DNA from 2 places in the Micromonospora sp. NPDC005163 genome. Region 2 is predicted to be linked to the other one. Evidence: riboswitches for the same ligand, from Rfam matches in the RefSeq annotation. Region 2 holds a riboswitch; the other holds the start of a gene.
The links. A riboswitch is a leader RNA that binds a small molecule or an ion and turns the genes downstream of it on or off. The one in region 2 is predicted to bind cyclic di-AMP.
Positions count from the first base shown of each region.

Region 1: it holds a riboswitch for cyclic di-AMP, as region 2 does, so the genes downstream of both, ACWD6N_RS04255 (coiled-coil domain-containing protein) here and ACWD6N_RS09385 (C39 family peptidase) in region 2, are expected to answer to the same signal.

Region 1 is NZ_JBSFYP010000003.1:178,765-190,502, reverse strand. It holds gene ACWD6N_RS04305 (alpha/beta hydrolase) at 1-705, opposite strand, end outside; gene ACWD6N_RS04300 (hypothetical protein) at 828-1,097, opposite strand; gene ACWD6N_RS04295 (ArsR/SmtB family transcription factor) at 1,094-1,441, opposite strand; gene ACWD6N_RS04290 (CsbD family protein) at 1,603-1,776, opposite strand; gene ACWD6N_RS04285 (heavy metal translocating P-type ATPase) at 1,849-4,104, opposite strand; gene ACWD6N_RS04280 (hypothetical protein) at 4,117-5,121, opposite strand; gene ACWD6N_RS04275 (heavy-metal-associated domain-containing protein) at 5,136-5,345, opposite strand; gene ACWD6N_RS04270 (metal-sensitive transcriptional regulator) at 5,500-5,796, shown strand; gene ACWD6N_RS04265 (heavy metal translocating P-type ATPase) at 5,836-7,929, opposite strand; gene ACWD6N_RS04260 (YibE/F family protein) at 8,240-9,616, shown strand; cyclic di-AMP (ydaO/yuaA leader) riboswitch at 9,783-9,913, shown strand; gene ACWD6N_RS04255 (coiled-coil domain-containing protein) at 9,918-10,937, shown strand; gene ACWD6N_RS04250 (carbonic anhydrase) at 10,993-11,721, opposite strand.
Region 2 is NZ_JBSFYP010000009.1:52,219-63,956, reverse strand. It holds gene ACWD6N_RS09430 (AMP-binding protein) at 1-1,303, shown strand, start outside; gene ACWD6N_RS09425 (LuxE/PaaK family acyltransferase) at 1,297-2,346, shown strand; gene ACWD6N_RS09420 (acyl-CoA reductase) at 2,343-3,566, shown strand; gene pseI (pseudaminic acid synthase) at 3,630-4,676, opposite strand; gene ACWD6N_RS09410 (GNAT family N-acetyltransferase) at 4,673-5,176, opposite strand; gene ACWD6N_RS09405 (glycosyltransferase family 2 protein) at 5,173-6,297, opposite strand; gene ACWD6N_RS09400 (polysaccharide pyruvyl transferase family protein) at 6,387-7,712, opposite strand; gene ACWD6N_RS09395 (hypothetical protein) at 8,109-8,513, shown strand; gene ACWD6N_RS09390 (hypothetical protein) at 8,664-9,428, shown strand; cyclic di-AMP (ydaO/yuaA leader) riboswitch at 9,722-9,863, shown strand; gene ACWD6N_RS09385 (C39 family peptidase) at 10,090-10,935, shown strand; gene ACWD6N_RS09380 (alpha/beta fold hydrolase) at 11,101-11,738, shown strand, end outside.

The DNA of each region.
Region 1 (11,738 bases), on a different contig from region 2:
GAGGCTGTGATCCATCGCGGCCTCCAGCACCATGGCCCGGACGCGGTGCGGGAACAGCTCCGCGTACCGCTGCCCGAGCAGGGTGCCGTACGAGCTGCCGTGGAAGGTCAGCAGCCGCTCGCCGAGCGCGGCGCGGACCGCGTCGAGGTCGCGGGCCGCGCTGGTCGTGTCCACGTGGTCGTAGAGCGGCCCGGTCCGGGCCCGACAGTCGGCCCGCAGCAACGCGTTGCCGGCCAGCGTGGCGTCGAACTGAGCCTGGTCCGCTATCAGCTGCGGTTGCCGGGCGAGCAGGTCCGTCGAGCAGATCACCGGGTGGCTGCCGCCGGTGCCGCGCGGGTCGAAGCTGACGATGTCGAAGCGGCGGCGCAGCTCGGCGCTGAACCGGGAGCTGCCGGTCACCACCCGGTCGACCCCGCTGTCGCCCGGCCCGCCGGGGCCGAACACCAGTGCGCCGGTCCTTGCGGACGGGTCGGTGGCCGTCCGACGGGCCAGCGCCAGGTCGAACCTCTCGCCCCGAGGCCGGCGCCAGTCCACCGGCAGGGACAGCGTGCCGCACTCGGCGGTGGCGTCCCCGGGGCAGGGCCGCCAGTCGATGGTGGGGCCCGGTTGTGCTCGGGCGGCGGCCGGGCCGACCGGGGTCAGGCCGGTGACCGTGAGGGCCAGGGCGACCGCCCAGCCGACGGTGGATTTGCGTACGCGCAGCATGGAGTGCTGTCCTCTCCTCGAAGGAGCGTCACGGGAGAAACTCGCCCACCGGGCGAGGTGGTGCTGCTTCCACCGGGCCGTCGAGTAGCCGCTCGACGGCCCGGTCCTTTCGTGCGCCGGGTTCACTCGACCTCGCGCAGGACGCGTTCCAGCGCGCCCATCCGGGTCTCCATCCCGCTTAGCCGGCCGTCCAACGCCGCGAGCAGTCGGGCGTTCTCCGCCTGGGCCTGAGCGGCGGTCTCGGCGAGCCGGCGGTAGTCGTCCGCGCGGGCCGATTCGAGCCGGGCCCGTCGGGTCTTGGCGAGCTGCACGATGGTCACCGTGAACACGCTGATCAGCAGGGCGAAGATGCCGATCGCGCCGACCACCTCGGTCCAGTCGTGCTCGCTCATCGCTCCGCTCCGGGCTGCTCGGCCGAGTCGGGCACGGTCAGCGTCTCGACCGCCGCCGCGATGATCTCGGGGGTGAGTGTGAGCACGAAGGGCTCCACCTCGTAGTAGTTCATGGCTTTCCCGTCCTCCGACAATTCCAGGCGTGCGGTGACCAGCCCGGCCGCCGCCAGCTTCCGTAGGTGGACCTGCAACAGCGCCCGGCTGATGCCCAGTTGCCGGGCCAGCCGGCTCACGTAGGCGCGCTCGCGGGCCAGTGCGGCGACGACCCGCAGCCGGTGCGGGTTGGCCAGCGTGGCCAGCACCCGGACCAGGTCGTCACCGGTCGGCGGCGGAGCGGCACTCATAAGCAGCCCTTGCACATGCCAAGAGAAGTTAGCAGGTGCCGACGTGCGGCGACCGGGGTTCGGGAGCGAATCAGGGGGATCTCAGGGTCCACCGAGGGGCCGGACAGACAGCACGCCGGGCCGGTGAGATCACCGGCCCGGCGTGCGGAGTGCGTCGTACGTCAGCTCTTGAAGGCGTCCTTGATCTTCTCGCCAGCCTGCTTGAGCTTGGCTCCGGCCTGGTCGTTGCGACCCTCCGCCTCGAGCTGCTCGTTGTCGGTGGCCCGACCGGCGCCTTCCTTCAGCTTGCCGGCCGCATCCTCGGTGGCGTTGTTGATCTTGTCGTCGATACCCATGTGCCAACCTCCATCGCGAGCGTCGCTACGCCACCAGCAGTACCCCTGCCATCGCCGGTCCAACCATCCCGACTACACCCCGTCGACGGGGGCGGCCGGGCGGAACCGGCGCAGGCGCAGGCTGTTGGCCACCACGAAGACCGAGGAGAGGGCCATCGTGGCGCCGGCGATCATCGGGTTGAGCAACCCGGCAGCGGCCAGCGGCAGGGCCGCCACGTTGTACCCGAAGGCCCAGAACAGGTTGCCCCGGATGATGCCGAGCGTGCGCCGGGACAGCCGGATGGCGTCCACCGCGGCGTCCAGGTCGCCCCGGACGAGGGTGAGGTCCGACGCCTCGATCGCCACATCGGTGCCGGTGCCCATCGCCAGGCCCAGGTCGGCCTGCGCCAGCGCCGGGGCGTCGTTGACCCCGTCGCCGACCATCGCCACCGACCTCCCCTCGGCCTGGAGTCGCCTGACCACGTCGACCTTGCCGGCCGGCAGGACCTCGGCGATCACCTCGTCCACGCCCACCTCGGCGGCGACCGCCCGGGCCACGGTGACGTTGTCCCCGGTCAGCAGGACCGGGGTGAGCCCCAGGGCGCGCAGCCGGGCCACCGCCGCCCGGCTGGTCGGCCGGACCACGTCGGCGACCGCGAGCACACCGCAGGCCCGCCCGTCCCAACCGGCGACGATCGCCGTCCGACCGGTCGCTTCCGCGTCGGCGACCGCCCGCTGGACCTCCGGCGGTACGTCGAACCCGCGCTCGCGCAGCAGCCGGAGCCGACCGATCAGCACACTCCGGCCGTCCACCGTGGCGCTGACGCCCAACCCCTCGACGTTGGCGAAGCCGGTCACCGGGGGCAGCGTCCCGGCCTCGGCGGCGCCCGCCGCGACCGCCCGTGCGATCGGGTGCTCGGAGGCGGCTTCGACCGCCCCCGCGAGCCGGAGCAGATCGGCACGGTCCGTACCGGCCGCCGGCACGACGTTCACCAGGGTCATCCGGCCGGTCGTCACGGTGCCGGTCTTGTCCAGCACCACGGTGTCCACCCGCCGGGTCGACTCCAGCACCTCCGGTCCCTTGATCAGCACGCCGAGCTGAGCGCCCCGGCCCGTGCCGACCAGGAGTGCGGTCGGCGTGGCCAGGCCGAGCGCGCAGGGGCAGGCGATGATCAGCACGGCCACCGCGGCCGTGAACGCGGCGGTCGGCCCAGCCCCGCTGCCGAGCCACCAGCCGAGGGTGCCCACGGCGAGCGTGATGACGATCGGCACGAACACGCCGGAGATCCGGTCCGCCAGCCGCTGCACGGCCGCCTTGCCGCTCTGGGCCTGCTCGACCAGGTCGGCCATCCGGGCGAGCTGGGTGTCCCCGCCGACCCGGGTGGCGGTGACGACGAGCCGGCCGCCCGCGTTGATCGTGGCACCCACCACGCCGTCGCCCGGGCCGACCTCGACCGGGACCGACTCGCCGGTGAGCATGCTGGCGTCGACGGCCGACGTGCCCTCGTCGACCACGCCATCGGTGGCGATCTTCTCGCCGGGGCGGACCACGAACCGGTCACCGACGGCGAGCTGGTCCACCGGGATCAGGGTCTCCACCCCGTCGCGGAGCACCGCCACCTCCTTGGCGCCCAGTTCGAGAAGGGCGCGCAGGGCGGCGCCGGCGGTCCGCTTCGAGCGGGCCTCGAAGTAACGGCCGGCGAGGATGAACACCGTCACCCCGGCGGCGGCCTCCAGGTAGATGTTGCCGGCGCCGTCGGTGCGGGTGATGTCGAAACGGAACGGGTGGGTCATGCCGGGCATCCCGGCGTCGCCGAGGAAGAGCGCCCAGAGCGACCAACCGAACGCGGCGAGGGTGCCGAGCGAGACCAGGGTGTCCATGGTCGCCGCGCCGTGCCGCAGGTTGGTCCAGGCGGCCCGGTGGAACGGCAGCCCGCCCCAGACCACCACCGGGGCGGCGAGCGTCAGCGACAGCCACTGCCAGTAGTCGAACTGCCAGGCCGGCACCATCGCCAGCACGACCACCGGCACGCTGAGCGCCACCGACACCCAGAGGCGGGTACGCGGGCCACGCAGCGCGTCCACCGGCTCCTCGGCGGTGGAAGGTGGGGACGGCAGGGACGCCGTGTAGCCGGTCTTCTGCACCGTGCCGATCAGGTCGTCCGGCGTGACGCCGTCGACGTACCGGACAGTGGCTTTCTCGGTGGCGTAGTTGACGGTCGCGCTGACCCCGTCCATCCGGTTCAGCTTCTTCTCGATCCGGGCGGCGCAGGCGGCGCAGGTCATTCCGCCGATCGCCAACTCGATCCGGTTCGGCGCCTCGGGCAGCGGTCTGCTGGTGGTGGTCATCATCTGGTCCCGTCAGTTGTGCCCGTGCCCGGGGATGCCGTGGTCGGCGTCCCCGGTCGGCGCGGGTCCGCTCGGGGTGGGATCGGTCGGGGTGGGATCGCCACCGGTCGTCGGTGCGCCGGTGGGCGGGGTGGGCGAGGTGCCGGCGACCACGGTGAACTCGGCGGTGTGCACCGACCCGCCGTGCCGGAAGTCGAGGTAGAGCCGGTAGCTGCCGGCCGAGGGCACCTCGGCGAGGAAGGTGACAGCCGGACCGGGCGGGGTGCGCCCGTCGCCGGGTGTCCCCTCCGGGTGCACGTGCAGGTATGCCAGGTCACCCCGGCGCAGCGCCACGAGATGGCCGTACGCGCCCAGGTAGGGCTCCAGGTCGGTCACCGGCCGCCCGTCCCGGCTGACGGTCAGTGTGAGCGGCGAGGTCCGGCCGGGCTGCACCGCGCCGGCCAGGGTGACCGTGTAGCCGTCGACGGTCGTGCTGGTCGCCGGCGCGGGCAGCGGCCGTTCGGCCAGCGTTCCGGGGACCGTCACGTCCACCCCGAGGGTCAGCGGCTCTCCCCCGGTCGGGGCGAAGTCGGCGAACGCCCGCCACTGCCCGGGGCCGGCCAGTGGGGTGGCGACGCGCCACGTGCCGTCCGGGGCCAGGTCGGGATGCACGTGGCGGAAGCCGGAGAGGTCCCGCCGAGCGACGATGAGATGCATCCGCTTGTCGTGCGCCACGTCGAACCGGGTCACCGGTCGGCCGTCCGGGCCGCCGATCCGAAAGGCGAACTCGCCGGCCGGCGCGGCGACCGGTTCGAGGGTGTAGCCGCGGTCGGCGACGAGCAGGCCGCCGGGGAGCCGGTCGGCCGCCTCATCGTGCTCTCCGTGGCCGGCCGGGCCCGGCTCGTGGGCGGCCCCGTCGTCGTGCCGGTTCTCGGCGACCGGGGCGGCGGGACCGGCCACCTGACCGATCCCGTACGCCGCGCCGAAGACCGCCGCGAGGCCGAGGGCGAATCCGCCCAGTCTGGTCACCGTATTCATGCCGGGCCTCTCGATCAGGCGTCGACGAGGTCGTAGCCGGCCTCGTCGACGGCGGTCCGGACGACTTCCACGTCCAGCGGCTGGTCACTGCTGACGGTGACCCGGCCGGTGGCCAGGTCGACCTGAACCTCGCGCACACCCGCGATGGCGCCGACCTCGGCGCTGACCGAGCTGACGCAGTGCCCACAGGTCATGCCCTGCACCTGGTACGTCGTGTTGACCATCGAACCGTCTCCCTCCGCCACCTCCGAGCCTATACCCCCCAGGGGTAAATCGAAGGCGGACGTCTGTCCTTGTGTTGTACCGGTACCCGGTGGGGGTATCCCCGACAGAAAGGGACAGTACCATACCCCCCAGGGGTAGGCTACCCTGGTCGCCATGACCGCACCCACTCCGATCCGCGGATACACCGCCAGCAAGGATCAACTGCTCGCGCGGCTCCGCCGTGTCGAGGGGCAGGTCCGGGGCATCGAGAAGATGGTCGACGACGACCGCTACTGCATCGACGTGCTCACCCAAATCTCCGCGATCCAGGCCGCGCTGGACAAGGTGGCGCTGGGGCTGCTCGACGGGCACGCGCGGCACTGCATGCACGAGGGCGCCGCCGAGGGCCGGGCCGACGAGATGGCCACCGAGATGATGGCGGCGGTCGGCCGGCTGATGAAGCGCGGCTGAGACCGGGTGACGCTCGCCCGGTCCGACCGGACCGGGCCGTCACTCGGTCTCCGGGTCGAGGCGTACCCCACGCAGCAACTGGGCGTTGAGCGCCACCACGATGGTGGACGCGGACATCAGCACCGCGGCCAGCGCCGGGCTCAACGCCACCCCGGCCCACGCCAGCACCCCGGCCGCCAGCGGCAGCGCCACCACGTTGTAGCCCGCCGCCCAGGCCAGGTTCTGCCGCATCTTCCGGTACGACGCCCGCGAGAGCCGGACCACGGCACCGACCCCGCGCGGGTCCGACGAGGCCAGCACCACCCCGGCGGACTCGATCGCCACATCGGTGCCCGCGCCGATCGCGATGCCGACGTCCGCCCGCGCCAGCGCCGGCGCGTCGTTCACCCCGTCGCCGACCATCGCCACGGTCAACCCCCGCCGCTGAAGCTCGGCCACCCGGCCGTCCTTCTCCGCCGGCAGCACCTCGGCGAAGACCTCGTCGACACCCCGCCGGAAACCCAGGTCGGCGGCGACCGCCTCGGCCACCGGACGGGCGTCACCGGTGATCATGGCGATGGCGCGGACGCCCGCGGCGCGCAGCTCGACGATGGCCTCCCGGGCCTCCGGACGTACCTCGTCGGTCAGCGCGAACGCGCCGAGCACGGCGTCCGGCGGCCGTACCAGGTACAGCACCGCGGCGCCCCGCGCCGACCAGTGGCCGATCGCCGCCTCCAGCTCGGCCGGGAGCGACAGGCCCAGCTGCCGCAGCAGCGCCGGACCGCCCACCGCGTACTGCGTACCGTCGACGGTGGCCTGCACCCCGCGCCCCGGCAGCGACCGGAACCCGACGGCCGGGGCCGGTCCGACGCTCCCGGCCGCCGCCACGATCGCCCGAGCCAGCGGATGCTCGCTGTCGGACTCCACGCCGGCCGCGATCCGCAGCACCTCGTCCCGCGCGACGCCGGGTGCCGTCGCCAGGTCGGTGACCACGTGCTCGCCCCGGGTCAGGGTGCCGGTCTTGTCGAACAGCACCGCGTCGACGGTCCGCATCCGCTCCAGCGCCAACCGGTCCTTGACCAGGATCCCGGACCGCGCGGCCAGTGCGGTGGAGAGCGCGACGACCAACGGAATGGCCAGCCCGAGCGCGTGCGGGCAGGCGATCACGAGGACGGTGACCGCGCGGACCACCGCCTCGTCGGGCCGGCCCAGCGCGGTCCAGACCAGCACGGTCAGCACGGCGGTGCCGGTGGCCAGGTAGAACAACGCGGCCGCGAACCGGTCCGCCAGCAGCTGGGCCCGCCCGCCGGAGCGCTGCGCCTGCGCGACCATCCGCTGGATGCCGGCGAGCGCGGTCTGCTCACCCAGCGCCTCGACGCGGACCCGGATCGCCGAGTCGGTGGCGACGGTGCCGGCCACCACCCGGTCCCCTGCCGACCGGGCGACCGGACGCGACTCTCCGGTGATCATCGACTCGTCCAGCTCGGCGCCGCCGTCGACGATCCGCCCGTCCGCCGGAACCCGCCCACCCGGCCGGACCAGCACCACCTCGCCGACCCGCAGCTCGGTCACCGGCACCGGCTCGACCCGCCCGTCCGCCGCCACCCGCTCGGCATCGTCGGGCAGCAGCGCGGCCAGTGCCGCGAGCGCGCCCCTGGCCTGACCGATGGCCTTCATCTCCTGCCAGTGCCCGAGCAGCATGATGGTGACCAGCGCGGCAAGCTCCCACCAGAAATCCAGGTCGAAGGCGCCCACGCTGGTGGCCAGTGACGCGGTGTAGGCGACGGTGATGGCCATCGCGACCAGCAGCATCATGCCCGGCGCCCGATCGCGGACCTCGCGGACCGCGCCGACCAGGAACGGCCAGCCGCCCCACCAGAACACCACCGAGCCGAGCACGGGCCCGACCCAGGACCGGCCCGGGACGTCCAGCCCGAGGCCGAGCCGGTCCAGCACCAGGTGGCTGGTCAACACCACCGGCACGGTGAGCACGAGGCAGACCCAGAACCGGCGGCGGAACATCGCCGGATCGTGCCCGGCGTGCTTGTCGTGCTGATGTGGCCCGCCGTCGGCGTGTCGCTGGTGGCCACCGGGCCCGGCGTGGCGCTCGTCGGCGGCGGGACGATCGGGGTCGGGCGGCGACGGAGCGGGCATGACTCCAACATGCCGGTCCGGAACCCGCCACGCGAGCGGTTCGACCACCCGACACTCCGGCACGACCTGCGTCCCCGGGTCGGGCTGGTTAGCATTCCGACGATGGCCCTCCGGATCCCGCTACGCAGTTGGGCAGAGGTGCCGCCACGTTGTGGCGTCACCTCCCGCCGACCGGGCCGAGCTTTCACCCTGCGTGGTCACGAGGTCGCCGTCCAGCGATCCGGCGCGCTCGTCGCCGCTTTCCCGCGGCGGCGGTGAACCGACCGGCCCGTCGGCACGTACCCCGCACCGGATCGTTGGGAGTCTCGCATTGGGTTCCGACCACACCCGCTCCGCTCCGTCCGCCCCACCCCGGGTGCGACGGATCCTCGTCGCGACGGTGGTGCCCCTCTTCGTCGCGACCGTGCTCGCCGCGGTCGTGCTCTGGCCTCGCGACGGGTCACCGCGGACCGACGGCGGTGCGAACGTGCCGCGCTACCACGGCACGGTGACCCGGGTGGTGACCGAGCCGTGCCCAGCGGCGGCGCCGAACCCCGAGGGCACACCGAGCGTCGGGGACGGGCCGTGCGGCACGGTGGACGTCCGGGTGAACGACGGGCCGGCCTCCGGCCAGCGGATCCAGACACCCGTGCCCGCCGGACCCGGCGCGCCCCGGGTCGAGGTCGACGACGAGGTCATCCTGGTGGAGCTGACCGACCCGACCGATCCGACCGCCAGCAGTTGGAACATCGCCGAACACCAGCGCGGCGCGCCGCTGCTGTGGCTGGCGGTGATCTTCGCCGCCGCGATCGTCGCGTTCGGCCGGTGGCGGGGCCTGGCCGCTCTGGCCGGGTTGGCCGCCAGCTTCGCCATCCTGCTCACCTTCGTGCTGCCCGGAATCGGCGCCGGCCGGTCGCCGCTGCTGGTAGCGGTGGTCGGTGCCGCGCTGATCATGTTCGTGGTGCTCTACCTGACGCACGGGGTCAGCGCGCAGACCTCGGTCGCGGTGCTCGGCACCCTGGGCAGCCTGGTCCTCACCGGCGTACTGGCCACCATCGTCAGCGGCGCCACGCACCTCACCGGCTTCGGCAGCGAGGACGCCACCACCCTGTCGATGTTCCAGGCCGACGTGGACCTGCACGGCCTGCTGCTCGCCGGGATCATCATCGGCTCGCTCGGGGTGCTCGACGACGTGACCGTCACCCAGGCGGCCACCGTGACCGAGCTGGCCAACGCCAACCCCGGGCTGACCCGGTTGCAGCTCTACCGGGCGGCGACCCGGGTCGGCCGGGCGCACATCGCCTCCACCGTCAACACCATCGTGCTGGCGTACGCGGGCGCCTCGTTGCCGCTGCTGCTCCTGCTCACCGCTGACTCGCGACCGATCGGGCAGATCCTGACCAGCGAGTTCCTCGCGCAGGAGATCGTCCGCAGCGGGGTCGCCACGCTCGGGCTGATCGCCGCCGTACCGCTGACCACCGGGCTGGCCGCGATGGTGACCGCAGCCGGCCGGCAGACCACCGCGCCCGCCGCCGAAGCGCCCGCCCCGCGACCCCAGCCCGACCGCGCCGAGGCACTGGCGGCGCTGAGCTCCCCGCGCACGGATCGGCCCGACCTCACGTCGCCCGACCCGACGCGGACCACACCCTCATCCACCGCCACCGACCGGTGGCCAGAGCCGAACAGGAGCACGGATACGGCATGGTGACACTCCTCAACGTGACCACGTCGGGCGTCCGCCCTGAGAACCGCATCACTGGTCACTCAGCGCCATGGCGAAATGACGCTTTTAGTCGGTATCAGGGCGTAGCTCAGCCGGTGGGCTCTCGGGTAACCTCACTGCCGGTTACCGATGAAGGCGCGAAGCGGCGCCTGCGGTGCCACCGCCCAATCGCCAACCGGCGAGCCGGGAACCCAGGTACGTGGGGTGAATCCGCGACAGCGGTAGGGGCCACTTCCGCCCCGAACCCGTCAGCTAACCCGGTCGGCGGTCGACGGAAGGGAACATTGTGACGGCACCCCTACGCCGCTGGTTGACACCCGTGGTGGCCGTGATCGCCGCACTGACCGTGCTCGCCGGGCCCCTCCCGGCGCAGGCCGCCCCGACGACCCCCACACCGTCCGGGCACGAGGAGGACGGCGAGCCCCAGTTGCTCAACGACGTGATCGAGCAGACCAACCGCAAATTCTCCGCGGCCAAGTCCAAACTGAACACGTCGAAGAAGAAGCAGCTGCAGCTGGCGCTGGAGGTCGACCGGGCCAAGGCCGACCTGAACGCACTGGCGCCGCAGGTCGGGCAGATCGCCGCCCAGTCGTACCGCACCGGCCGGATCGGCCCGCTGGCGATGCTGCTGGAGAGCGAAGCCCCGGACTCGTTCGTCCAACGTGCCGCCGCGCTCGATGAGATGAACATGGTCAACGAGAAGAAGCTCGCCGAGGTCAACGCGGTGAAGACCCGCGCTGAGCAGGCCAAGCTGGCCCTCGACGCGGAGGTCCGCGAGCAGCAGAAGCAGACCGCCCTGATGGCCAAGGAGAAGCGCGAAGCGGACAAGGCCCTCGCCCTGGTCGGTGGGAAGGGCTTCACCGGCGGGCTGGTGTCGGCCACCTCACCGGTCGCCCGGCTCGGCCCGGGCCGGACCGCCGACGGCGACTGGAAGTCCGAGTCGTGCAGCCAGAACGACCCGACCACGTCCGGCTGCGTCACCCCGCGCACGCTGCACGCGTACAAGGAGGTCAAGCGGGCCGGATTCAACCGGTTCGTCGGCTGCTACCGATCCGGGGGGCCGTGGGAGCACCCGAAGGGCCGCGCCTGCGACTGGTCTCTGCAGAAGAGCGGCTTCAGCCCGTGGCACAACGAGGACACCCGGACGTACGGCAACAACGTCGCCGCGTTCCTCATCCGCAACGCCGACCGGCTCGGCATCTACTACGTGATCTGGAACCGGCAGATCTGGTTCCCGGCGACCGGCTGGAAGTCGTACAGCGGGCCGTCGAACCACACCGACCACGTACACATGTCGCTGCTCTGACCCACGCTCTCCGTCGAGGGCCGTTCCGCGTGACGCGGAGCGGCCCTCGACGCGTTCAGGCGGCGGGCGCGGCCGGACCGACCGGCGTGCTGGCGTCGATCGGTCCGTCGAGCGTCGTGGCCGGCACGGCGGCCACCGGACGCACCACTCCGGCGGCCAGCCGGTACGACACCCCTACCACCGCGCACCGCCCCCGCTCCACCTCGGTGGCCAGCACGGGCGACTGCCCGAGCAGCGCCTCGACGGTCTGTGCGATGTGGATGTCGACGATGCGGCCGATGTCGTCCACCCCCTCCGCCTCGGCCCGACGCAGGCTGGGCAGCACGGCGTCGACCACCGCGCCCAGGTGCCCCTGGGGCGGGTTGCCGGTGGCTGCCGACTCACGGGCGGCCTGCACCGCACCGCACGAGTCGTGGCCGAGCACCACCACCAGCGGGGTGCCGAGCACGGTCACCGCGTACTCCACGCTGCCCAGCACCTCCGGGCCGGTGGTGTGCCCGGCGGTACGGACCACGAACAGGTCGCCCAGCCCACGATCGAAGATGATCTCGGCGGCCAACCGTGAGTCGGAGCAGCCGACGATCACCGCGAAGGGGTGCTGCCCGTCGGCCACCGCGGCCCGGTGTCCGGCATCCTGGTTGGGGTGGCGGGGTGCGCCGCGGACGAAGCGCCGGTTCCCGGCGATCAGCTCGGCGTACGCCTGGGCCGGCTCGGTGAGTGCCGGCGTCGGGTCGGCAGTACGCTGCGAACCCGGCTGCTGGCCGGGTGTACCGGGACGGCTCATCCCCGCACCTCTTTCCA
Region 2 (11,738 bases):
CCTCGCGACGTCGCTCGACCGGGAACCTCCGGGCGTGGTCTTCGCCACCGTGCCCGCCGACATCGACGCCGTGGTGCGCGTCCTCGCCGCCTGGCAGGCGGGCCGCCCGGTGGCGCTGCTCGATCCACAGATCCCCGCGGCCACGCTGCGGGACCTGGTCGACCGGTTCCGCCCGGCCCTGCTGCTGACGCACCCGACATCGCCGGACGGCTACCGGGCGGCAGAGGTCGGGCCGGGCCCGGCCTGGCGGCGCACCGGGCCCTCCGGTCCCACCCCGCACCCCGACCTGGCGCTGCTGCTCACCACGTCGGGCTCGACCGGCAACCCCAAGCTGGTCCGGCTGTCCCGCTCGGCCGTGCGGGCCAACGCGGCGGCGATCGCCGCCGCGCTGGACCTCGACGGCGACGAGGTGGCGCCCACCACGCTGCCGCTGCACTACACCTACGGGCTCTCGGTGCTCACCAGCCACCTGCACGCCGGCGCCACCGTGCTGCTGGAACGCTCCGGCCTCACCTCCCGCGACTTCTGGTCCGCGGTCGACCGGCACCGGGTCACCTCGCTCGCCGCCGTGCCCTACCAGTACGAGATGCTGCGCCGGCTGCGCTTCGCGCCCGGCCGGTACGAGCGGCTGCGGACGCTCACCCAGGCCGGCGGCCGGCTGCACCCCGACCTGGTGACCGACTTCCACGGCCGGATGACCGAGGTCGAGGGCCGGTTCTTCGTGATGTACGGGCAGACCGAGGCGACCGCCCGGATGACCGTCCTGCCGTCCGACCGGCTGCCGGCGAAGCTCGGGTCGGTCGGCCTGGCGGTGCCCGGGGGCACAGTGTCGATCCGTACCGACGAGGGCGTGGAGACCACCGAGGCGGCCCGGGTGGGCGAGATCGTCTACCGCGGGCCGAACGTGATGATGGGCTACGCCGAGAGCGCCGCCGACCTGGCCCGCCCCGACGAGCTGGGCGGCACGCTGGCCACCGGCGACCTGGGGCGGCTGGACCCGGAGGGCTTCCTGTTCGTCACCGGCCGGATCAAGCGGATCGCCAAGGTGTTCGGCGTCCGGGTCAACCTCGACGACGTGGAACGGTCGCTCGGCCACCACGGTCCGCTCGCCGCGATCGCCGGGGCGGACCGGCTGGTGGTGGTGGCCGAGGGGGCCGACGCCGACCAGCTCGCCCGGATCCGCACCGAGGTCGCGGCGGCGCTGGGCACCCACTCGTCCGGCGTCCAGGTGCGCAGCGTCGACGCGCTGCCGCTGACGCCCGCCGGCAAGCCCGACTACCGCGCGCTGGAGGCACAGTGCTGACCGACGTGTTCACCCTCACCCAGCCGGAAAAGGAGGAACGGCTACGCGGCGAGCTGGTCGAGCTGCTCGGACACCACCGGCGCCACTGCCCGCCGTACGCCCGGATCCTGGACGCCCTCGACCAGGACGGTGAGCCGGCGACGCTGGCCGACCTGCCCTGGCTGCCGGTGCGGTTGTTCAAGACCCGCAAGCTGTCCAGCGTGCCCGACGACGAGGTGATCCGGGTGCTCACCTCCAGTGGCACCACCGGCGAGGTCAGCCGGATCCACCTGGACCGGGCGGCCGCGGCCACCCAGTCCCGGATGCTGGCCCGCACGCTCGGCACGGTGCTCGGACCGCGACGGCTGCCGATGGTCGTGGTGGACCGCTCCGGGGTGGTCGGCGACCGGCGCTCCTACTCCGCCCGCGGCGCGGGGGCGCTCGGCATGGTGAACTTCGGCCGTGACCACCTCTGGCTGCTCGACGCCGACGACCGGCCGGACGTGGCCGCCCTCAAGGAGTTCCTCGGCCGGCACGGGGATTCGCCGTTCCTCGTCTTCGGCTTCACGTTCATGGTCTGGCGATACCTCTACGAGGTGGCCCGCGACCATGGCCTCGACCTGTCCCAGGGGATCCTGGTGCACTCCGGCGGCTGGAAGAAGCTCGCCGACCAGGCCGTGGACAACGCGGAGTTCCGGCGCCGCCTCGGTGCGGACACCGGCCTGACCCGGATCCACAACTTCTACGGGATGGTCGAGCAGATCGGCACCGTCTTCCTGGAGGGGCCGGAGGGCGGCTCGCTCTACTGCCCGGACTTCGCCGACGTCATCGTCCGCGACCCGGTGACCTGGCGGGAGGCGCCGATCGGCACACCGGGCGTGATCGAGGTGCTGAGCACCCTGCCCACCTCGTACCCGGGCAACGTGCTGCTCACCGAGGACCTCGGGGTGGTGCACGGCGTCGACGACGGCCACTGGCCGGGCAAGCGGTTCAGCGTCCTGGGCCGGCTGCCCCGCGCCGAGGCCCGCGGTTGCAGCGACACCTACGTCGGAGGACGGTCATGACCGTACGGATGCGCTTCCCGGCGGGGCCGGAGCTGTCGGTGGACGAGTTGGTGCCGCCGCCCCCGGAGACGCCGCTGACGGTCGGTGACGAGCGGATCATGGACTTCCTGACCGCCGTGTCGCGCCGCCTGCTGACCCCGGCCCTGGCTCGGCGGCACCCGGAGCTCGGCTCGCTCGGCTTCTTCCTGCGCCGTCGGGAGCTGCTGCGCGGGGTGGAGCGGCTGCGCGCCGGCCTCGACGAGCGGGTGCTGGCCTTTCCCCGGGGCGTGGTGTTCCACGTCCCACCGGCCAACGTGGACACCATCTTCGTCTACTCCTGGGCGCTGGCCGCGCTGGCCGGCAACATCAACGTCGTCCGGGTGTCGCCCCGGTCGGCGGCGGCCGCCGACGCGATACTCGAGGTGTTGAACGACAGCCTCGCCGAGGCGGACCCGGTCGTCGCCCGGACCCAGCGCATGGTCACCTACGGCCACGACGACGCGGTGACCGCCCGGCTCAGCGCCGACTGCGACGTCCGGGTCATCTGGGGCGGCGACCGGGCGGTGACGGCCGTCCGGCGGCACCCGTTGGCTCCGGCGGCCCGCGACCTCACCTTCCCGGACCGGTCGTCCTTCGCGGTGCTGGCGGTGGCCGGCTGGGAGGCCGCCCCGGTCGCCGCCCGGCGGGACGCCGTCGCGAAGTTCGCCAACGACGCCTACTGGTTCGACCAGGCGGCGTGCTCGTCGCCCCGGGCGGTGTTCCTGGTCGGCGACGCCGCGCGCGCGGACGCCGTCCGGGCCGAGTTCGTCGCGCTGCTCAGCGTCGCGGCCCGGGATCGGGGCTCGGACGTGGACGCGGCGATGGCGGTCGAGAAGCGGGTCGGGTCGTACGGCCTGGCCGCCGACGGGGGAGTGTCCCGCATGGCCTTCCCCGACAACCTGGTGGCGACGCTGGAACTGGACACGCCGGCCGCGGCGCCTCGGGAGTGGCTCGGCACCGGCACGTTCGGCTTCGTCACGATCGCGGAGCTGGCCGAGCTGGTGCCGTTCCTGCGCCGGCGGGACCAGACGCTGACCCACTTCGGGTTCGACCCGACCGAGCTGGTCGGATTCGCCCGGGAGCTGGGGGGCCGGGGCATCGACCGGATCGTGCCGTTCGGCGCGGCGCTCAATTTCGCCCCGGTCTGGGACGGCTACGACCTGCTGCGCGAGTTCGTCCGGCTGGTCAGCGTCGACGGCTGAGCGTTCGCCACGACACAACGGGCCCGGTCCCTCAGGACCGGGCCCGCCGTCGCGGATCAGGGCTCAGATCAGATCCCAGGCCAGCGGCGTACCGCGCGGCACGTCACTGCTGAAGGTGCGACCGAGAACCCGGTCGAGGTCGGCCGGGGGGAGCCCGCCCGCCGGCCGGATGGAGCGGACGTTGGCGGCGGTGACCGTGTCGCCGGCGCGCACGTCGGCGACCACGAACAGGGACCGGCGGAACCGCAGCCCCTCCCGCTCGGTCGGGGTCGGCCCGATCGTCGTGCCGCCCAGCGCCGCGAAGGCCCGCTCCGACTCGACGGTGAGCGCGGCCAGCTCGTCCGGCTCCAGCGAGAAGTCGGAGTCGACGCCGCCATCGGCCCGGCGCAGCGTCACGTGCTTCTCGATCAGGCAGGCGCCGAGCGCCACCGAGGCGACCGGCACGCCGATGCCCGGAGTGTGGTCGGAGAGCCCCACCGGAAGACCGAAGGCATCGGCCAGCACGGGCAGCCGGCGCAGGTTGCTGTCCTGCGGCGGCGCCGGGTAGGACGCGGTGCAGGCCAGCAGCACGATGCCGCCGGCGCCACCCTCTCGGGCCGCTCGCACGGCGGCGTCGATCTCACCCACGGTGGCCATGCCGGTCGAGATGACCATCGGCTTGCCGGTGCTGGCCACGAGCCGGATCAGCGGCAGGTCCACCAGCTCCGAAGAGGCGATCTTGTACGCCGGCGCGCCCAGCTCCTCCAGCAGCTCCACGGCGGTGTGGTCGAAGGGGGAGGAGAAGACGGTCAGGCCGTGCTGGCGGGCCCGCTCGAAGATCGGCGCGTGCCACTCGTACGGCGTGTGGGCCCGCTCGAAGAGCTGCCAGAGGCGCTCACCGCCCCACAGGTCGTGCCCGTCGGAGATCCGGAACGCCGGCGCGTCGACGTCGATGGTGATGGTGTCCGGCCGGTACGTCTGGAGTTTCAACGCGTGCGCACCGCTCGCGGCCACCGCGTCCACGATGGCCAGCGCCCGGTCCAGGCTGCCGTTGTGGTTGCCGGACATCTCCGCGACCACGAGCGGCCGCTCCCCGACGCCGACCACGTGCGGTCCGATCTTGATTGTCATGTTCCTCTGCTCATTTCCGTCCACACCACCTGGTGCGGTCTGCCGTCGACGTCCTGCTCGTACTGCCGGACGACGCGAAATCCGAAGCGCCGGTGCAGGGCCAGCACCGGCCGGTTGGTGGTCAGCGTCTCGCCGCCGAGCGTCCGTGCCCCGAGGACGTCGAAGGCGTACGCGATCCCGGCCCGCTCCAACGACAGCCACGCCGGCAACAGCCCGTCCCGCGCGTCCAGCCCGGCGATGTCCAGGTAGAAACCCCAGGTGAGGGCCCGCTCGGGCGAGGCGACGCCGGAGAAGGTGACCACCCCGGACGGGACACCCTCGTGCAGGTGTACCAGCACCCGTCGGTCGGGGTCCGCGCGCACCCGCGCCCACCAGGCGGTGTGCTCCGCCAGGCTGATCTCGTGCCGGGTGAGGCTCACCGCGCGCACCTGCGGGTGGTTGCGCCAGCGCAGCATCAGGTGCAGGTCGCCGTCGTCGGCCGAGCGCAGCAGTGCCATCATCCGCGTCCCGCCAGCGCACGCGGCCGCTTCGGCGCCGCCAACGGATCGCCCGCCGGCGCGCCCTCGGCGGGCGCGTCGGACGACGTTCCGACCCGGGCGCCCCGCACCCGGCCGGCCACCCGGTGGGCCTGGCGCAGCGCCGCGTACGCGAGGTAGTCGTTCCGTCCGACCAGGCGGTGCTTGAGGCCGGCCACCCCGTCCGGCATGGGGTAGCCGCCGGCCGGCAGGTAGCGGCGGTAGTGCTGGGCGACCCGGCGGAAGAAGGCGCGCCGCAGGTGCGGATGCAGCCGGTCGTCGTTGCCGGCCACCACCAGGTAGTGGTTCACCATCAGCTGGAACAGCTCGGCCCGGAGCCGCTCGTCGGGGTGGCGGCGCCCTACCCACTCCATCAGTCGCTCGTACTGGTCGAAGGCGTCGAAGTGCCGGCCGCTGCGGGTGGAGGTGATGGCGCCGAGCCGGCCTCGGCGGTACAGGTAGCAGACCCGGTCCAGCACCGAGATCCGCTCGGCGCCGATCAGCAGCGGGTGGCTGAACGGGATGTCCTCGTACCAGCCGGGGTGAAAGCGCAGCTCCAGCTCGTCGAGGAAGGCGCGACGGACGACCTTGTTCCACGCGGTGTGCTGCACCCGCAGCAGCTGCGGCTGCTCGGCGAGGCGGACCGCGCCGGTCACGCCGCGCATCAGTTGGCTGCTGGCGTCGACCTCGCGCCGGCCGTCCTCGTGCACCCGGAGGTGGTCGAGCATCAGCACGTCGGGCTCGTGCTGGCGCAGCCGGTCGAGCACCGCGGAAATCGTCCCGGGCGGCAGCCAGTCGTCGCTGTCGACGAACCAGACGTACCGCCCGGTGGCCACGTCGAGACCGGCGTTGCGGGCCAGCCCCAGGCCCACGTTGTCGGTCAGGTGCACGATGCGTACGCCGGCGCGACCCGCGGCGTACGCGCGCAGCATCGCGGGGCAGCCGTCGGGGGAGGCGTCGTCGACGGCGATCAGCTCGACCGCCCCCGCCTCACCCGCCGGGATGTCGGCCCGGATCGACTCCAGGCACTGGTACAGGTACGCCTCGACGCCGTAGACCGGCACGACGATAGTCAGCAGCGGGGCGTGCGTCGGCTCGAAGACCACCTCGTCACCATTGACGACGCGGATGGACGGCCTCGGAACCTCACGTGGCGCCCGAGCGTGGGCCGCCTGAACAGCGGTCCAGCACGGGGTTAACGGTTGAGGATCCGGCGCACCGGCCCGGGCAGGGCCCGCCCGACCCGGGCCCGCAGCCGCTTCTCCCCCAACGTCGCGATCTCGCGCCGCAGCTCACCGTTCTGGTCGTGCAGCCACTGCACCCGGGCCAGCAGCTCCTCCGTCGCCGTGGCGGCGGCCGGGCGTACGGCGGGCGGGAAGGTGGTGGCCCGGACCTGCGCGTCGAAGCGACTGGCGCTGTCGCCGTCGGCGAACGAGTTGCCCAGATCGTGTTTCGCCAGGAACGAGAGCATGGTGGCGTACCGGGCCTTGTGACCGTTGTTCAACGCCGTGTAGTCGGCCTCCTCGTAGAGGTCGGCGGCGTCGACGTCGGCGGGCACGTCCTTCATCACCCGGTGCGGGATGTCGAAGTAGCGGGCCAGTTCCAGGGTGCGCGAGTCGTGCGCGAACAGGTACCCGGGCGTGCCGGCGACCAGCGCGGTGATGGTGCCGTGGATGCGGGTGCCGAAGGCGAAGTCGAAGCCGGCGAGGTAGTCCATCCAGGTCCACGGGTCGAGGAACATCCGCACCTTGTCCTCGGTGAACAGCGGGTGCGAGCTGTGGATCGGGATGGTGCTGGTCTTCCCCCGGTCCTCCGGGGCGTCGCCGTAGAGCAGGGTGCCCAGGGTCTTCAGGTCCTGCGGGAGGTAGCGCAGGTTGGGGTAGCGCTGCTGGTGCGAAGCGATGATCTTCCCCATGGACTTCACGTACGGCGAGACGGTCAGGGCGACCTTGTCGTGCGGCTCCAGCGCCGCCTTGCCCTTCTCCACCCCGAGGGTGTCGCCGTGCAGGAACATCGACGGGCAGCCGATCACGTCGACCGCCGAGAAGCCCAACGTGCGCAGGTAGCCCTCGGTGATCTCGCCGCGTACGCCGATGCTGTGCGAGCGGTCGAGCACCGCGCGGACGAACCGGCTGACCACACCGTCGATCGGGCGCAGGTACTCCCGGTCGCCCGCGACATTCGTCTGTACGCCCACCCCCAGCACCACCACCGGGATCTTCAACCGCTCGACCAGCTTGGTCATCGCCTCGATGCGGTGCGCGTAACTGCGGCGGAACGCGTTGGCCAGCGGGATGACGTAGACGTCGTACTGCTCGTTGATGCGGTCGACGTCGCGTAGGTCGACCTTGAAGCCGGTCGAGGTGATCTCGGCGGTGCTGGTACGCAGGATCTTGTGCGCGGCGTGGCTGAAGACCAGGTTGCCGCTGTTCTCGCCGATCCAGTTGCCCTGAAACGTCTCCTCCGGGGAGTAGACGTCGAAGGGGCCCTTCTTCGCCCGCATCAGAATCCGCTGGTGCATGGGGCTCCACCTCTCGTCTGCTGGCGCCCGGGCACAGCACCGCCCAGGCCTGGACAGGCGGGCGAGCCGTCACCTCCGGTCCCGGAATATTAGGACACGCGTCAGCCGGAACATACGCAGGCGTCACCATCGGCGAGGTGACGGGTGCCGACCGCCGCCGGTACGGTGCCCGGTCGGGCGGCACCGGGACCGCCGGCGCCGGGTCGGCTCCCGTCCTGCCGCGCCAGCGGAGCGGGACAGCCGACACCGAGCGCCGATCGGCGTGCGCCGACCGCTGAGCGGCCCGCCGCTCGACGTCCACGACGAGCGTCCGCGCTGGTCAGATCCGGCGGCGCGGCGGTATCCGACACGCCCGGCGTCGATGCGCCCGGACGGCACCGGCGGTAGCGTGGGGGCGTGCCTCCCGTCGCGCTCACCTGTCCGCTGTGGTGGGTGGCGCGCTGGGCGACGCGGATGCTGACCAGCCTCGCCGTGGTCGCCGCCCTGGCCCTCGGCTCGGGCGCGTCACCCGCGTCGGCCGCCCCGCCCGCCTCGGCCGTCCCGCTGCCCACCTCGGTGGTGTCCTCGGGCTCTCCGTCGTCCGGATGGGTCGCCCCCACGGGCGCCGCCGACCTCGCGGCTCCGGTCGCCGTCGACCACACCGCCCCGCCGATCTCGCCGGACGCGCCCGCCGCGGCACCCGCCGTCGAGGCCGCCGTGCCGGCGGAGGCCGGCGCCTCCGCGATCGGGACCGGTCCGCAGCGATCGCCGCGCACCGCCGATCCGGCCACCCGGGCGTCCCGGGCCCCGCCGAGGCTCTGAGCCACCGGGACGACGTCCCGCCACCGCGCCTGTCGAATCACGTACCTCCGCACACCCCGCCCGTCGGCCCGTGGCCCGCCACGGTGAATCCCGGCCCGGGTCGGCCGTGCGGCTCCCCACCGCAGCGATCTTCCCCCCGAGGTGCCGTTCATGGAGACCGTCCTCTACCGGTTCCTGACCGAGGTTCCGCAGGCCGCCGCCATCTGGTCGGCACTGCTCCTGTTGGCCCTGACCGTGCTCACCGTGCTGATCGCCCGCCCCGAGCGGGACCGGCCGACCGACGAGGAGTCCCCGGCGCCCACGGCCCGGGAACTGGCCGCCGTCGAGGCGGCGGACCTGCGCCGGTACGCCGAGGAGGTGGCCGTCGCCGCCGCCGGCGCGGCGCAGACCGCCCGCCGACGTCGCGCCGACTGGCTGGCCGCGCAGGAGGCGGCCGAGCGGGCCTGGGCCGGGTACGAGGAGGCGGACCGCGCCGCGCGCCGCTTCGCCGGCGCCGGTTCGCTGCCCACCCCCCGCACGCCGCGCTCCCCGACGGAGTACGCCGCCCGGGAGCGCTACCTGCACCGCGCGGCGATGGCGGCGCACTGGCGCGGCGACCTGTCGATGCGTCAGCTCACCGACGTTTTCGCACACCGCAACGGCTGGGATCCCCGGCGACACCCGGTCGAGCAGGAGGTGCTGCTGAGCCGCGCTGTCCGGGACGGCAGGTGGGTCGAGCACCGGGCCGCCGCCGAGCGCGAACGATCCACGTGGCGCGATGCCGAACTGGCCGCCGAGGCGGCCCGCACGCTCGCCGAGGAGGCGTGGGCAGCGGCGGCCCGGTTGCGGCCGGTCCGGATGCCGGTCCGACCGGCGCCGACCGCGGCGGCCCGTGCGGCGACCGCGGCGCGCTGGCGCCCGGCGCGGGTGGGCTGACCGGAAATGTCCCGACCGGAAGCGTGAGCCCGGTCACACCGACGCCGGATCGGGCAGCTGGAACGGTCGGGCGCAATGTTCGCGCAAATGCGGCGGCATTGTCGACGGCCTGTCCGGTTGTCGACCGGAGGCGCCGCCGCAACCGGTTGTCCCATCGAGTCACGTCAGTGGCAATACGCGCAGAAATTGGCGCTCGATTTCAGGTTTACGCAGGTGAACCTGGCTTGGCAGGGCTTGAGCCGGCCAGTAGTGTCGTCCCGTCCGGTGCGGTAACCGATCGCAAGAGGCGACGCCGCGCCGACCCGCTCAATCGTGATCAACGAACCGGGGACCCATCAGTTAGTCCGGGGTGAATCTGCGAGCCACGGCCCGCGGTAGGGCGATCTTCCCGCCCGAATCCGTCAGCTAACCCGGTAGGCGGTGTCGGAAGGAGTTCCATCCTCGTGCAGCACCTCTCCACCCCTCGGTTGTTCCTCCGCCTCCACGGCGCCGCGGTGCCCCCGCTCATCCGTCCGGTGAGCTGACCCTCCGGGTCACCGCCTCTCCCGCCCGGCCACGCCGGGCACAACCCTGAGCGGTTCACCACCCGCGGACCACGGTCCGCGCGCTGGCGCCTGCCCGGATATCGGTCCGGCCCGGTGTGCCGCTCTCCCCCCGATCCGTGGAGGACCCCGTGAAGCACACCCTGAAGCGTCAGCTCCGTCGTCTCGCCACCGAGCGCCCCTACCAGATCGTCGCCGCCTCCGCCGCGGCCCTGGCGCTCGCGACCACCACCGGCGCCCTGATCGCCGGCACCGACGACGCCCCGGCCAGCCAGCACACCGCGACCACGGTCGCCGAGATGCGCAGCGACACCGTCGCCTCCCGCGGCGAGGCTCGCGTAGCGGCCCCCTCGGCCAGCACCTCGCCGAGCACCGCCACCCCGACGGCCAGCGCCGCGTCGCCCGCCGCCAAGGCCACCGGCAACCCGGACCTGACCCGTAAGCCGGCGCCGAAGCCGCCCGCGACCAAGGTGCTCGACTACGACTACCAGGCGCAGAACACGTACTACAACTGTGGCCCGGCGGCCACCCGCAACGCGCTCAGCGCCACCGGGATCGACCGCACCCAGGACAAGCTCGGCGTCGAGCTGGGCACCACCGAGATGGGCACCAACTCGGCCCTGGACACCACCCGGGTGCTCAACGCCGAGGTGAAGGGCTCCCCGTACCGGACCCGGATGTTCGCCGGCGCGCCCAGCCCGGCCCAGATGGACCGACTCCAGGCCGACGTGGTCGCGGCGATCACCGCCGGCCGGGGCGTGGTGGCCAACATCGCCGGCGACGCCACCGACACCGATGGTGGCTGGCACTCCTACGGCGGCGGGCACTACATCGCCGTGGTGGGCTACAAGGACAACGGCCGGACCGTGCGGATCGCCGACTCGGCGAACGCCGCCGATCCGTCGTACTGGATCACAACGATCGACCTGGCGAACTGGATCGCCACTCGGGGTTACTCCGCCTGACCCGGGCGCAGCCGCCGCGGGCGCCGTCCCCCACAAGGGGCCGGCGCCCGCGGCGTCTTTTCATGTGGTCGACAGCCGGTGAAGCCGTACCGCGCGAGGTGGTTCGCCGTCGTGCCGCCGACGAGGACTCTCGTACCCGTCGGCGAACCGTGGGAGACTGCGGCCGTGGTGGATGAATCGCGTGGTCACACCAGCCGCGGGCCGGTCCTGCTGCTGCTGCACGGGATGGGGGCGACCGGCGACGTCTGGCTGCCCTGGGCGCCGCTGCTTGAGCAGCACTGGCCGGGGCGGTGGCTGGCACCGGACCTCGCCGGTCACGGCTGGTCGGCGCCGCTGCCGTCGTACTCCTTCGCCGGGTTCGCCGAGCGGATCGCCCACGGCCTCGCCCCCGACGACCGGATCGTCGTGCTCGGGCACTCGCTGGGCGGGGTGGTCGGCCTGGCGCTGGCCGCCCGCGCCGCCGGATCGCCGGTGGACGCGGTGGTCGGGCTGGGCATCAAGGCCGTCTGGTCACCCGACGAGCTGACCCGCGCCGCCGAACTCGCGACCCGCCCGATCAGCTGGTTCGCCAGCCGCAGCGAGGCGGCCCGTCGCTACCTGCGCGTCTCCGGGCTCGCCGGTCTGCTCCCGCCGGACCACCCGGTGGTGGACGCCGGGCTGCGCCAGGTCGACGGCCGGTGGCGGCTCGCGATGGATCCGGCCGCGTTCGACGTCGGCGATCCCGACCTCGCCGCGCTGGTGGCGGCGACCGACGTGCCGGTGGTGCTGGCCCGCGGCGAGCAGGACCCGATGGTCACCGACGC